One region of the Streptomyces sp. NPDC048258 genome, then DNA from elsewhere that is predicted to be linked to it. Evidence: riboswitches for the same ligand, from Rfam matches in the RefSeq annotation. Region 1 holds a riboswitch; the other holds the start of a gene.
The links. A riboswitch is a leader RNA that binds a small molecule or an ion and turns the genes downstream of it on or off. The one in region 1 is predicted to bind ZMP and ZTP.
Positions count from the first base shown of each region.

Region 1 (7,224 bases):
GAACACGTCTCGCCCGCCGTCCGGCAGACCGCCTACCGCGCCAAATCGCTCCTGGTCCAGCTCGCCGAGATCTCCGTCGAGGTCGCGCAGACCGTCATCGCCGACGACGCCGACGGCCTGCCCGTCCTGCCCGCCTGGTTCCTCGTCGAGGCCGCCCGCGACATGCCCCGCCTGGTCGAGGCCCGCCGGTGAGCCCGCTGCGCTCCCGCGCGGGGCACCGGCCGGGCCGGGCCGCCCGACAGGGGGCCGCCGCATGAGCCGCGGCGCGCAGAAGCCGGCCAAGCCCGACCCCGCCACCCAGGCCTTCGCCGAGGGGCTCGCCCTGGTCAACCGGAATCCGGCCCTCGCCGCCGTCGACGCCGACATCTGCCGCCAGGCCAAGTGCGCGGCGACCCCGGCCGGGGGACTGGCCGCGGTGGACTCCAACGGCACCGTCCACGTCCACCCCACCAAGCGCGCCGAACCCCGGGAGTGGGCCTGGGCCCTCGCCCACGCCCTGCTCCACCTCGGCTTCGGCCACGTCCCCGCGAGCAAGGACGAGGACCGCCCGCAGCCCGACCGCTTCGACCTCGCCGCCCGCTGCGCCGTGGTCAACCGCTTCCTGCTCACCGTCCCGGCCGGCCGGCCCCCCGACCACCTCCCCGCCGAGTACCCCGGCGGGGACGAGGAGCTGCTCGCCGCCCGATGGCGCCGCGACGGCATCCCGGCCGCCTACGAGCAGTGCGGCACCGCCGGGGACCACCCCGACCAGGTCCTGGTCACCTGGCGCCGCTGGAACACCACCGCCCCCGACTGGGAGACCGCCTTCGCCCACGCCCTCACCCGCAGCGTCTCCGCCGCCATGGACGTGGCCGGCGGCCGCCGCGACCGGATCACGGGCGTCATGGCCCGCCGGCACCCCTGGGACCGCGCGCTGAACTGGTTCGTCTCGTCGTACCCGCTGCTCGGCGGCCTCGCCGCCGGCCTGAAGATCGTCGCCGACGCCGAGCTGGCCCGCGCCCAGGGCATCGCCATCGCCGCGGTCAGCGCGGGCGCCGGCGAGATCTACGTCAACCCGCTGCGCACCTTCACCGATGGCGAATGGCGGTTCATCCTGGCCCACGAGATGCTGCACGCCGCGCTGCGCCACGGCGAGCGCCGCGGGGCCCGCGACCCGTACCTGCACAACGTGGCCGCCGACTACGTGGTCAACGGCTGGCTCGTGGAGATGGGCGTCGGCGAGATGCCCGCGGGGCTGCTCCACGATCCCGCGCTACGGGACCTCTCCGTGGAAGAGGTCTACGACCGGATCGTCACCGACCTGCGCCGGACGCGCCGCCTCGCGACCCTGCGCGGCAAGGGCCTCGGGGACATCCTGGGCGAGCCGCTGCCCCACCCGGGGAGCTGCCCGTACGCGGACCTGGACGACTTCTACCGGCGCGGCCTGACGCAGGGCTTCGACCTGCACCAGTACGGGGAGCGCGGGCTGCTGCCCGCCGGGCTGATCCAGGAGATCCGGGCGCTGGCCCACCCGCCCGTGCCCTGGGACGCGCGGCTCGCCCGCTGGTTCGACGAGTACGTGCCGCGGCCCGTGGCCGTACGGTCCTACGCCCGCCCGGCACGCCGCCAGGCCTCCACGCCGGACATCCCGCGCGCGGGCCGGTACTTCCCGCCCGAGGAGGTGGCCCGCTGCACCTTCGGTGTGGTGCTCGACACGTCGGGGTCGATGAACGCCGCCCTGCTCGGCAAGGCGCTGGGCGCGATCGCCTCGTACGCGGAAGCCCGCGACGTACCGGCGGCACGCGTCGTGTTCTGCGACGCGGCGCCGTACGACGCGGGCTATCTGCCCCCGACCGAGATCGCGGCCCGGGTCCGGGTGCGCGGGCGTGGCGGCACCGTGCTGCAGCCGGGCATCGACCTGCTGCAGCGGGCGGAGGACTTCCCGCCCGGGGCCCCGGTGCTGGTGATCACGGACGGGTGGTGCGACACCCTGCGGATCCGGCGCGAGCACGCCTATCTGGTTCCGCAGGGTGCCTCCCTGCCGTTCACGCCACGAGGGCCGGTTTTCCGACTGGTCTAGTCGAGGTAGTCGCGCAGCACCTGCGAACGCGACGGGTGGCGCAGCTTCGACATCGTCTTGGACTCGATCTGGCGGATGCGCTCACGGGTGACCCCGTACACGCGGCCGATCTCGTCCAGGGTCTTCGGCTGGCCGTCGTTGAGGCCGTAGCGCATGGAGACCACGCCCGCCTCACGCTCGGAGAGCGTGCCCAGGATGGACTGGAGCTGCTCCTGGAGGAAGGTGAAGGAGACCGCGTCGGCCGGCACGACCGCCTCGGAGTCCTCGATGAGGTCACCGAACTCGCTGTCGCCCTCCTCACCCAGCGGGGTGTGCAGGGAGATCGGCTCGCGGCCGTACTTCTGGACCTCGATGACCTTCTCGGGGGTCATGTCGAGTTCCTTGCCCAGCTCCTCCGGGGTGGGCTCGCGGCCCAGGTCCTGGAGCATCTGGCGCTGCACGCGGGCGAGCTTGTTGATGATCTCGACCATGTGCACCGGGATGCGGATGGTGCGCGACTGGTCGGCCATGGCACGCGTGATCGCCTGCCGGATCCACCAGGTCGCATACGTCGAGAACTTGAAGCCCTTGGTGTAGTCGAACTTCTCCACGGCGCGGATCAGGCCGACGTTGCCCTCCTGGATCAGGTCCAGGAAGAGCATGCCGCGGCCGGTGTAGCGCTTGGCGAGGGAGACCACGAGGCGGAGGTTGGCCTCCAGCAGGTGGTTCTTCGCGCGGCGGCCGTCCTCGACCAGGATCTCCAGCTCGCGCTTGAAGGCGGGCTTGTGGTCCTCCTCCTCTTCGAGCTTGTACTCGGAGAACAGGCCCGCCTCGATGCGCTTGGCGAGCTCGACCTCCTGCTCGGCGTTGAGGAGCGGCACCTTGCCGATGAGCTTGAGGTAGTCCTTGACGGGGTCGGCGGTGGCGCCGGCCACCATGACCGTCTGCGCCGGGGCGTCGTCCTCGTCGTCGTCGGACAGCACGAAGCCCTGGGTGCCGCCGGCCTTGGGGGCCTCCTCCTCGGCCTCGTCGACGAGGTCCTCGGCTGCCCAGTCCTCGCCGACCGCGGGCGTCTCGCCCTCGTCGGCGTCCTTGGCGCTGGTCTTCTTCGCCGCCGTCTTCTTGGTGGCGGTCTTCTTCGCGGCGGTCGCGGTCTTCTTGACCGTCCGCTTCTTCGGCTCGGCGGCGGCCTCGGCCGTCGCCTCGTCCTCGGTGGTGGACGTCGACGGAGCGGATATCGCCGCGGCGGTGGCGGTGGCCGCGCTGGTGGCCGAGGTCTTGCGGGCGCCGATCGGGCGCGGCGCGGCGGCCGCCTTCTTGGCGACCGTACGGGCCGGGGCGGCGGCCGCCTTGCGGGGCTTCTTGGCGGCGGCCTTGGTGGCGGGGGCCGCGCTGACGTGAAGGGCGACACCCTCCTCGTCCAGGACCTGGTTCAGGCTGCGCAGGACCCGCTTCCACTGGTCCACCGGGATGCGGCCGGCCTCGAAGGCCTGGCGCACATCGTCACCGTTGATGTGACCCTGCTCGCGGCCGCGCTCGACGAGCGCGACGAGGGCCTCCGATTCGGCGATCTCCGGAGGGAACGTACGGGACGGGCTGAGCGACACAAGGAGCCTCTCGTTGCGAACAGATAAAGGATGGGCGGGACATCATCGCGCGAACTCGGGAAACAGACCCGAGGGGGGTCTGTATTCCGTGGCCGCGCGAGGACACCTGTCGGTTCATCGCATGCCCGAGTCGATTCGTTACGCGCTGAATTGAGTGACCTGCGCCACGCTGTGGCCGCGCAACCGATCCGGCGTGGATCCGTCCGCCCTCTCCGCCACCCCGTTTTGCGGGCTTCGATGAGCGAGCGGGCGGTGTGCGCGACGAACGGGCCGTCGCGTTCGAACCGTTCGTGCAGCCCGCGCAACCGGTCCCGGTGCTGCCCGACCGTGAAGCCCGGCACCATCCAGATCACCTTCCGGAGAAAGTAGATCACGGCTCCGATGTCGTGGGACTCCGTAGTCGAAAGTACGCGTCATGTCTGGATCGTCCCAGGTCGGGCCCCGGTCATCCACCAGATATGTCGACTACAGTGGGCGGCGGGCCGTGACTGGCGTTCGGGTGGATCACCACCGGGGAGCGGCCCGGCGTACCTCCGTACGTCGACTGCCGCGCGCCTGGGCGAACCGCGATCCGCAGCGACGTTCAGGAGACCCCGTGACGACTGCCCAGACTGCCCCCGCCTCCGCCACCGCCCGGCTGATGGACGGCACCGCGCTCGCCCGCCGCATCTCGGAGCAGACCGCCGCCTACGCGGCGAAGATCACCGAGCGCACCGGCACCGCACCCTGCCTCGCGACCGTGCTGGTCGGTGAGGACCCCGCCTCCGTCACCTACGTACGCATGAAGCAGAACCGTTGCGCCAAGGCCGGGATCACCTCCCGCCACGTGGAGCTGCCGGCCGCGACCACCACCGAGGAGCTGGTGGCCACCCTCACCGCGCTCTCCGAGGACCCGGAGATCAGCGGCATCCTGCTCCAGCACCCCGTCCCGCACCACATCGACGAGCGGGCGGCCTTCGAGGCCATCGCGCCCGGCAAGGACGTCGACGGCGTCACCATGCACTCCTTCGCCGCCATGGGCTTCGGCCTGCCGGGCTTCGTCTCCTGCACCCCCGGCGGCATCATGCGCCTCCTCGCCGCCTACGACGTGGACCTCACCGGCAAGCACGCCGTCGTCGTCGGCCGCAGCGCGATCCTGGGCAAGCCGGCCGGGATGCTGCTGCTGGAGCAGAACGCCACCGTCACCTACTGCCACTCCCGTACCCAGGACCTTCCCTCGATCGTGCGCCAGGCGGACGTACTGGTCGCCGCCGTCGGCAAGGCCGAGTTCATCCGGGGCGAGGACATCAAGCCGGGCGCCGTGGTCCTGGACGCCGGCTACAACGAGGGCAACGTCGGCGACGTCCACTTCGAGTCGGCCGCCGCCCGCGCCTCCCTGATCACCCCGGTACCGGGCGGCGTCGGCCCGATGACCATCGCCGTCCTGCTGGAGCAGACCGTCCAGGCCGCCGCCGCGCAGGCCGGCCTGGACCTCGCGGACCTCTGAGCCGCAGCCGAACCGAACACCACGCCCCGGGCCCTCGGGCCCGGGGCGCCGTGTTTCCCCGGGCAAGGGGCCGGGGGCCGCGGCCACGACCCGAGCCGGGGATCAGGCTCCCGTGGCGGCGGCCTCGCGGGCCGCGGCGACGATGGGGGAGCTGCGGAACTCCCGGGCCAGTGCGTCCAGCGGTCCGCTGTCCAGCCGGTACGGGGCCGGGTGCCCGCCCTGAGTACCGGCGGCCCCGCGCCGGCAGGCGGCGGCGAGCATGGCCGCGTCCGCGACCACGGCGGCCCGGGCCCCGCTCAGACCCTGCCCGCGCGCCGCCTCGTACGCCGCAGTGCGCACGGCGGGGTCGAACCGGGAGGCCAGCGCCAGGATGCCGTCGTCGATCACGGACTCACGGTGGATGAGGCGGATCCCGACCGGCGACCACCAGGCCAGCGGCACGGTCCGCACCCGGGCGGCCGCGGATCCGCGCAGCGCCTTCCACAGCGGATACAGCCGCCGGTACTGGGCGAAGTCCCGCCAGGCCGCCGACCCGCCGACCAGCGGCACGACGAACCCCGCACCGATCATCAGAGCCGCCCCGGAGGTCAGCGACAGTGCCACGTCCGCCGAGACCACCCAGTCCCGGCCGGCCCAGCGGGCCGCCACCGAGGCCCACTTCGCGGCGAGGTAGGCCAGGTCCAGCAGCCCGCCGAACACGATCAGCGCCAGCCCGGTGCGCAGCGGGCGCAGCGAACGGTCCGCGCGCCACAGCCACTTCCCGCACAGCACGGTCAGCGCCGAGGTCCCGACGGTGTGGGCCAGCAGGAAGCAGACGATCATCTCGCGGATCCAGGGCGTGGTGGCGTAGTACGTGTCCACGTCCCGGAGCCGTTCCACCGGCGCGTCGCCGATCACGAACAGGACGACGATCAGCACGCTCACCGCGCCGAACACCGCCACCGTCAGCCGGGTGGCCCGCCGGACGGCCGCGGGCGGCCCGCCGGCCCACTGCAGGACCAGGACGACGCACGATCCCGAGAAGACCGTGACCAGGCAGAACACCAGGGGTGCGGAGAAGTTGACCACGCCGGTGAGGCGGTTGACCGTGGCGATCGTCGGCGGCGACGCCAGGAACGTGATGGGACAGCCCACGACGAGCAGCGCGCACGCGGCCCGGTTCAGGGGCTGGTCCCGGTCCCGGCGCAGGGTCGGCACCTTGATCAGCAGCGCCAGGAACATGACGGCTCCCGGCAGGTAGAGCAGGATTCGGCTGCTCACCGGGCCTGTCCGACGGGGTCGGCCGGTCCGATCGGGTCCACCGGGCCCGCCGGGTCGACCGGGCCCGGGCCCGCCGGCACCGCCGGGCCCAGCCCGGCGACGGCCCGCTCGGCGGCGGTGAGCGGCGGCGCCTTGAGGGCGCCCCGGCCCGAGGCGCGCAGGACGTGCCAGACCACCGACGGGTGGAGCCAGTGGGTGGGCGCGCTGCTCATGGTGAGCACCTTGAACAGGGCGGCCGTGAGCGCCTCGTCGGTGGTGGCGCCCGTCATCAGCCGGCTCACGTACGCGTTGAGCGCGCCGGTGCCGGCCCGCGGCTTCACCCCGGTGGCCCCCGGGTACAGGATGTCCTGCGAGGTGGCGAGCTCCCAGGCGGTGCTCACCAGGGGAGCGATCGCGCGCTGCGCCTCGCGGCCGAAGCCGGGGTGGGCGAGCCCCTTGTGCCGGAGCAGGGAGCGCACGGCCAGCAGCCCCTGGGCGGCGACCGTCATGCCCTGCCCGTACAGCGGGTTGAAGGTGGCGACCGAGTCGCCGACGGCGATGAAGCCGTCGGGCAGTTCGGCCTTCTCGAAGTAGATCCGGCGATTGGCGGTGCCCTGGGTGACGGCGACGTCGGTCAGGGGCTTCTTCCCGTCGAGCAGTTCGCCGACGATCGGGTCCCTGATGGCCTTGGCGAAGGGGATGAACTGCTCGGGGTCGCCGGTCGGCTGGCCGCCGCGGGTCCCGGAGAGGGTGGCCTGCCACTGGCCGTTCTCGATGGGCACGATCGTGGCCGTCCGGCCGGGTACGGGCACCCGGGGGTCGGACTGCACGTTGACGATGGGGAAGCCCATCTC
Region 1 covers NZ_JBICZH010000003.1:534,577-541,800, reverse strand. Annotated here, with positions in the region: gene ACGFYQ_RS09990 (ATP-binding protein) at 1-192, shown strand, start outside; gene ACGFYQ_RS09985 (hypothetical protein) at 254-2,059, shown strand; gene ACGFYQ_RS09980 (RNA polymerase sigma factor) at 2,056-3,645, opposite strand; partial or broken gene ACGFYQ_RS09975 (SAM-dependent methyltransferase) at 3,870-4,043, opposite strand; ZMP/ZTP riboswitch at 4,120-4,213, shown strand; gene ACGFYQ_RS09970 (bifunctional 5,10-methylenetetrahydrofolate dehydrogenase/5,10-methenyltetrahydrofolate cyclohydrolase) at 4,286-5,131, shown strand; gene ACGFYQ_RS09965 (MAB_1171c family putative transporter) at 5,234-6,391, opposite strand; gene ACGFYQ_RS09960 (FAD-dependent oxidoreductase) at 6,388-7,224, opposite strand, start outside.

Region 2 (7,224 bases), on a different contig from region 1:
CGCGAAGTGCCCCGGACGGACCGTCCGTTCCACACCCTGGTCCTGCGCAGGCTCAGGTTCCGCACCCACCAGGCCCTGCGGCCGCTCCGTCAGGAGCGGCGGCGTACGGTCTCGTCAGTGGGTGAGCCCAGTTGCGCCGGGACCCCGGTCGTCGGGCCCGTCCCGAAAGGGTATTCGCGCAGCTTGCGCCAGACCCCGTCCGAGCCCTGCTCGTAGAGCGCGAAGCCCTCGCAGACCCACTCGGCGGCGTACTCGGAGAGGGCGGTGAACGCCAGGTCCATCGCCTCCTCGGAGATCCCGTGGGCGACCGTGACGTGGGGGTGGTACGGGAAGGCCAGCTCGCGGCTGAGCGGCCCGTCGGGGTCGCGGACCTCGCCCTGGAGGCGGGTGCAGCCCGCGGCGCCCTCGACGACCTGGACGAAGACGACCGGCGAGAGGGGACGGAAGGTTCCCGTCCCCGCCAGCCGCATCGGGAAACCGTGGAAGGCGGCCGCGACCGCGGCCAGGTGGGCGCGGATCTCCGGCAGCCGGTCCGCCTCCACCTCGGTGGGCGGGACGAGGGTGACGTGCGTGGGGATGCCGTGCGCGGCGGCGTCCCCGAAGCCGGCGCGCAGCTCCTGGAGCTGGCTGCCGTACGGCTCCGGGACCGCGATCGAAACGCCGAGCGTTACGGTCCCCACGTATCTCTCCTCCGCTTGTCTGCATGGGTGCTGCCGCCCCAGTGTGGCGGCAGCACCCCCGGTATCGCCAGGGCCGTCTGTCGTTCGATCGCGCGTCAGTGCTTCGCGGGCAGGAAACCGAGGCGGTCGTACGTCTGCGCCAGGGTCTCGGCGGCGACCGCGCGGGCCTTCTCCGCGCCCTTGGCCAGGATGGAGTCCAGCGTCTCCGGGTCGTCCAGGTATTCCTGGGTGCGCCGCTTGAACGGTGTGACGAAATCGACCATCACGCCGGCCAGGTCCGTCTTCAGCGCGCCGTAGCCCTTGCCCTCGTACTTCGCCTCCAGGGCGGCGATCGTCTCGCCCGTGAGGGTGGAGTAGATCGTGAGCAGGTTGCTGACGCCGGGCTTCTTCTCGGTGTCGAAGCGGACCTCGGCCTCGGTGTCGGTGACCGCGCTCTTGATCTTCTTCTCGGTGACCTTGGGCTCGTCGAGGAGGTTGATCAGGCCCTTGGGGGAGGACGCGGACTTCGACATCTTGATCGCCGGGTCCTGGAGGTCGTAGATCTTCGCGACCTCCTTGACGATGTGCGCGGCGGGGAGGGTGAAGGTCTGCCCGAAGCGCTGGTTGAAGCGCTCGGCCAGGTCGCGGGTCAGCTCGATGTGCTGGCGCTGGTCCTCGCCGACGGGGACCGAGTTCGCCTGGTAGAGCAGGATGTCGGCGACCTGGAGGATCGGGTACGTGAACAGTCCGACGGTGGCGTTGTTGACGCCGCCCCTGGCGGACTTGTCCTTGAACTGGGTCATCCGGCTGGCCTCGCCGAAGCCGGTGATGCAGTTCATGACCCAGCCGAGCTGCGCGTGCTCGGGCACGTGGCTCTGGATGAAGAGCGTGCAGCGCTCGGGGTCCAGACCCGCGGCGAGGAGCTGCGCGGCGGAGAGCCGGGTGTTGGCGCGCAGATCCTTCGGATCCTGCGGCATGGTGATCGCGTGCAGGTCGACGACCATGTAGAACGCGTCGTGCGTCTCCTGCAGGGCGACGTACTGGCGGATGGCTCCGAGGTAGTTCCCGAGGTGGAACGAACCGGAGGTGGGCTGGATGCCGGAGAGCGCGCGAGGACGATCAGAAGCCATGGCTTCATTCTCTCAGGTGCGGGGGCGGGCTCGGGCCCGCCGCTGGCCGGATCCTTCCGGGTCGCGGCGTCCGTGCCGTTGCCCTGCCGGGGTACCGGGCGGTAGCGGCCCGGCCGGATCTTGCCCCGGCCGAGCGACCGCTTTCCCCGCCGCCGCGAAGCCGTAGCCCCCGGGCGCTGCCCGGCCCCGGCGCCTCAAACGCCGGCGGGGCTGGGTACGGCTCCGCCCCGTCGGTGCGGGTGCCGCCGGGCACGACCCAGCCCCGCCGGCGTTTGAGGCGCGGGCGGAGCCCGGGGAGGCGGCTAGAGGGGGAGGCCCGGGGCCGGGAAGGCCGACATCAGGGTGGTGACCTCCGCGCGGACGGCGGCCAGGCCCGGCTCGTCGGACTTGGCGGCCGCGTCCACCGACCGCGCGATCCAGTCCGCCACCACCGGCATGTGCTCCGTGGACAGCCCCCTCGACGTCAGGGACGGGGTGCCGATCCTGATGCCCGACGGGTCGAACGGCTTGCGGGGGTCGAACGGGACCGTGTTGTAGTTCACCACGATCCCCGCCCGGTCGAGGGCCCTGGCCGCGACCTTGCCCGCCACCGCCTTGCCCGTCAGGTCGATCAGGATCAGGTGGTTGTCCGTACCGCCCGAGACCAGGTCGAAGCCCCGCTCCAGCAGCGCCGCCGCCAGCGCCTTCGCGTTGGCGACGACCGCGTGGGCGTACGAGACGAACGACGGCTGCGCCGCCTCGTGCAGCGCCACCGCGATACCGGCCGTCGTCTGGTTGTGCGGCCCGCCCTGGAGGCCGGGGAACACGGCCTTGTCGATGGCCTTCGCGTGCTCCTCGCGGCACATCAGCATCGCGCCGCGCGGACCGCGCAGGGTCTTGTGCGTGGTCGTGGAGATCACGTCCACGTGCCCCGCCGGGGACGGGTGCGCCCCGCCCGCGATCAGGCCCGCGATGTGCGCCACGTCCGCGACGAGGACCGAGCCCGCCTCCTCGGCGATGGACGCGAACGCCGCGAAGTCGATCGTGCGCGGCAGCGCCGTACCACCGCAGAAGATCAGCTTGGGGCGTTCCGCCAGGGCGAGGTCGCGTACGGCGTCGTAGTCGATGAGCCCCGTGTCCGCGCGGACGCCGTACTGCACGCCCCGGAACCACGACCCCGTCGCCGAGACGCCCCAGCCGTGGGTCAGGTGCCCGCCCATCGGCAGCGCCATGCCCATCACCGTGTCGCCCGGCTTCGCGAAGGCCAGGTAGACGGCCAGGTTCGCCGGGGAGCCGGAGTACGGCTGGACGTTGGCGTGGTCCACCCCGAACAGGCCCTTGGCCCGCTCGACGGCGAGGGCCTCGACGCGGTCGATGTTCTGCTGGCCCTCGTAGTAGCGGCGGCCCGGGTAGCCCTCGCTGTACTTGTTCTGCAGCACCGTGCCGGAGGCTTCGAGCACGGCGGCGGACACGTAGTTCTCGCTCGGGATCAGGCGCAGGGTCTCCGCCTGGAGCACTTCCTCCGCCGCGACGAAGGACGCCAGTTCGGGGTCGGTCGCGGCAAGGGCGGGATGGACGAGAGGGGCGGGACGGTGGCTCGCGGACATGGCGGGCTCCTCCGGGGTCGATGTGATCGGTACCCCGCGAGGCCCAGGCGAGCGGCCCTGTGTGCGGTCGAGCGCGCACGACTCCCCCGGAGTTGGTTCTCCGTACGCCAGTCGCCGTGCGTATTCCCCACCTTAGCGGGCGCGCCACAAGAAAGGTTTCTCCGTCCGTTATACGAGCGAGGATGGACAGTGACGCCACCCTCGTCACAGGCCTGACGGACGATCGGAGACCCCGTGTCGACAACTGCTGATGCCATCCGCTCCGCCGAAGCGCACAGCGCGCACAACTACCATCCGCTGCCCGTGGTCGTCGCCACCGCGGAAGGCGCGTGGATGACCGACGTGGAGGGCCGCCGCTACCTGGACATGCTCGCCGGCTACTCGGCGCTCAACTTCGGGCACGGCAACCGCCGTCTGCTCGACGCCGCCCGCGCGCAGCTGGACCGGGTCACGCTCACCTCGCGCGCCTTCTACCACGACCGCTTCGCCGATTTCTGTACCGAGCTCGCCGCGCTGTGCGGAAAGGAGATGGTGCTGCCCATGAACACGGGCGCGGAGGCCGTGGAGACGGCCGTGAAGACCGCGCGCAAGTGGGGCTACGAGGTCAAGGGAGTCCCGGACGGCCACGCCAAGATCGTGGTCGCGGCGAACAACTTCCACGGCCGTACGACGACGATCGTCTCCTTCTCCACGGACCACGAGGCGCGCGACCACTACGGCCCGTACACCCCCGGCTTCGAGATCGTCCCGTACGGCGACCTGACCGCGCTGGACGCGGCGGTGACCGCGCACACCGTCGCCGTGATGCTGGAGCCGATCCAGGGCGAGGCCGGGGTGCTGGTGCCGCCCGCCGGATACCTGAAGGGCGTACGGGAGCTGACGCGCGAGCGGAACGTCCTCTTCATGGCGGACGAGATCCAGTCGGGGCTGGGCCGCACGGGCAGGACCTTCGCGTGCGACCACGAGGGGGTCGTCCCCGACCTGTACATCCTCGGCAAGGCGCTCGGCGGCGGGGTGGTGCCGGTCTCGGCCGTCGTCGCCGACCGGGACGTGCTCGGGGTGTTCCGGCCGGGCGAGCACGGGTCCACCTTCGGCGGGAACCCGCTGGCGTGCGCCGTCGGCCTGGAGGTCGTGGCGATGCTCAGGACGGGCGAGTACCAGCAGCGCGCCACCGAGCTCGGCGACCACCTGCACCGGGAGCTGAACCTGATGGTCGGCGGGGGCGCGGTGACCGCCGTACGCGGGCGGGGGCTGTGGGCGGGCGTGGACATCGAGCCGTCGCGCGGGACCGGACGGGAGATCTCCGAGAAGCTGATGGAGCTCGGCGTCCTGGTGAAGGACACCCACGGGTCCACGATCCGGATCGCCCCGCCGCTGGTGATCAGCAAGGAGGACCTGGACTGGGGTCTGGACCAGCTCAGGTCCCTCCTCGCCGCCTAGGTCGTGTCGTCAAAGTCCCGTCTGGCCGGCGGGGTCTGGCACGCACTCCCCCAGACTCCGTCCGGGGGGACCCCCAGCCGCGTTGTCGTCGGTCGTCGATGCTCCGCATGGGCTCCCTCCTCCGCCTTGCGATCGCACGCACCAGACCCCGCCGGCCCCGCCCTCCGGGCGGCCGACGCTACTTTGACGACACTCCCTAGGCCTACAAGATGACGTGGGGCAGGAAGCGGGCGTACTCGTCCGTGACCGGCCCCGCCGATTCGCGGATGCCGAGCCCCGCCGCCTCGTCCTCGACGACCCACGCGCCGAGCACCACCCGGTTGCCGTCGAAGTCGGGCAGCGGGGCCAGGGCCTGGAAGCAGTACCGCTCGCCCTCCTCCGGTGTGAACGGCTCGCCGGTGCCGTCCGCCGGGTGGAGGGTGACCCCGGCGCCCTCGCGGCCCAGCAGCGGCTTGGCCGCGTAGCCCTCGGCTCCGGGCTCCGCCAGCTCGCGCGGGCCGTCGAGGTAGGCGGGCAGCAGGTTCGGGTGCTCCGGGAAGAGCTCCCACAGGATCGCAAGCAGCGCCTTGTTGGACAGCAGCATCTTCCACAGCGGCTCGATCCAGCAGGTGGTGCCGGAGCCGCCGCCGTGGTCGTACGTGCCGAGGACCTGCGGGGCGAACTCGTCGGTGGCCAGCCACTCCCACGGGTAGAGCTTGAAGCAGGAGCGGATGAAGCGGAGCTTCTCGTCGACGAACCGGCCGGACAGGCTGTCCCAGCCGATCTGCTCCACGGACAGGGCCTGGGTGTCCAGGCCGGCCTGCTCCGCGGTCTCCTGGAGGTAGGCGACCGTCATCAGGTCCTCGCCGAGCTCGTCGGTCTCGGAGTGCGCGAAGTGCAGCGGACCGGGCGGGAGCAGCTCGGCCTGCCGGCGCCAGGCGTCGACGAGGCGCTCGTGGAGGGAGTTCCACTGGTCGGCGCCCGGGAAGCGCTCCTCCATCCAGAACCACTGCGGGCTGGCCGCCTCCACGAGGGAGGTGGGGGTGTCGGCGTTGTACTCCAGCATCTTGGCCGGGCTGCCGGTGCCGTCGTAGCGCAGGTCGAAGCGGCCGTACAGGGAGGGCTGTTCGGCACGGCGGCGCCAGGACTCGGCGATCAGCGCGGCGAGCTTCGGGTCGGTGATGCCGAGGTCGGCGAAACGGTCGTGCTCGACGATGTGCGCGGCCGCGGCCAGGCACATGGCGTGCAGTTCCTCGACGACGTTCTCCAGCGCCTCGACCTCGGGAAGGGAGAAGGAGTAGTAGGCGCTCTCGTCCCAGTAGGGGCGCAGGGAGTCGTCGGGGTAGCGGGTGAGGGGGTAGATCAGCCCCTGCTCCTCGACCGTCTTCTGCCAGTCGGGGCGGGGCTCGATGGTGTGCCGCTCCACGGGTGCTCAGCCGCCGCTGGAGCCGGAGCTGCTGTGCCCGCCGATGCCGCCGCGGGTGACGGCGGACTTGTCGAAGCTGCCGCCGGAGACCTTGCCGTTGCGGACGGTGCCGCCGTAGTAGTACGTGCCCCGGCTGCTGTTGCCGCTGCCGCTCTTGCAGTACTTGTCGTCCAGCTTGTCCAGCGTGTTCCGGTCGACGCAGCGCCGGTCCGGCTCGTTGCTGTTGCCGCAGGCCACGAGCGTGGCCGCGAGCAGGCCCATGCCGCCGAGGACGACGGCGCCGGAGCGCATCCGGCGCTTGTTGCTGCTACTGCTGCTGTCCATGTCTGCTGCTCCCCTTATGGCGTGCTCCCGACAGACTAGAGCGGGGGCCCGGGCCGATGGAATCCGGCCGCCGTGAGATCCGTGACCTAGAGTCAGTTCGTGCTCATTGGGATGATTTGCGCCTTGGGCGCGGCGGTCTGCTTCGGTACGGCGTCCGTTCTGCAGGCGGTGGCGTCGCGGGCCGTGGAGCCGGGGACGGGGTCCGGGGTGGACCCGGCGCTGCTGATGCGGGCGGTCCGGCAGTGGCGATATCTGGCCGGGCTCGGTCTGGACGCGGTGGGCTTCGTGCTCCAGATCATCGCGCTGCGCCACATCCCGATCTACGTGGTGGGGGCCGCGCTGGCCGCGAGCCTGGCCGTGACGGCGGTGGTCGCGGCGAAGCTGATGCGGGTGCGGCTGTCCCGGACGGAGTGGGGCGCGGTGGGGGTGGTGTGCGCGGGGCTGCTGATGCTGGGGCTGGCCTCCGGGGAGGAGGGCTCGGGGGAGGGGTCGCTCGCGCTGAAGCTGGGGCTGCTGGGTGCGGCGGGACTGGTGCTGCTGGTCGGCGCGGCGGCGGGCCGGCTCCCGGACGGGCCGCGGGCGCTGGTACTGGGTCTGGCCGCGGGGACGGGCTTCGGGGTGGTGGAGGTGGCGGTCCGGCTGATCGACGGCTTCTCACCGGCCGAGCTGCGCAATCCCGC
Region 2 covers NZ_JBICZH010000010.1:326,162-333,385, reverse strand. Annotated here, with positions in the region: gene ACGFYQ_RS24155 (2'-5' RNA ligase family protein) at 90-680, opposite strand; gene trpS (tryptophan--tRNA ligase) at 776-1,789, opposite strand; gene glyA (serine hydroxymethyltransferase) at 2,092-3,375, opposite strand; ZMP/ZTP riboswitch at 3,410-3,500, opposite strand; gene rocD (ornithine--oxo-acid transaminase) at 3,610-4,815, shown strand; gene ACGFYQ_RS24135 (glutathionylspermidine synthase family protein) at 5,018-6,220, opposite strand; gene ACGFYQ_RS24130 (hypothetical protein) at 6,227-6,544, opposite strand; gene ACGFYQ_RS24125 (hypothetical protein) at 6,656-7,224, shown strand, end outside.
Region 2: linked by a shared signal. The riboswitch ahead of glyA (serine hydroxymethyltransferase) and the one ahead of ACGFYQ_RS09970 (bifunctional 5,10-methylenetetrahydrofolate dehydrogenase/5,10-methenyltetrahydrofolate cyclohydrolase) in region 1 are both predicted to bind ZMP and ZTP.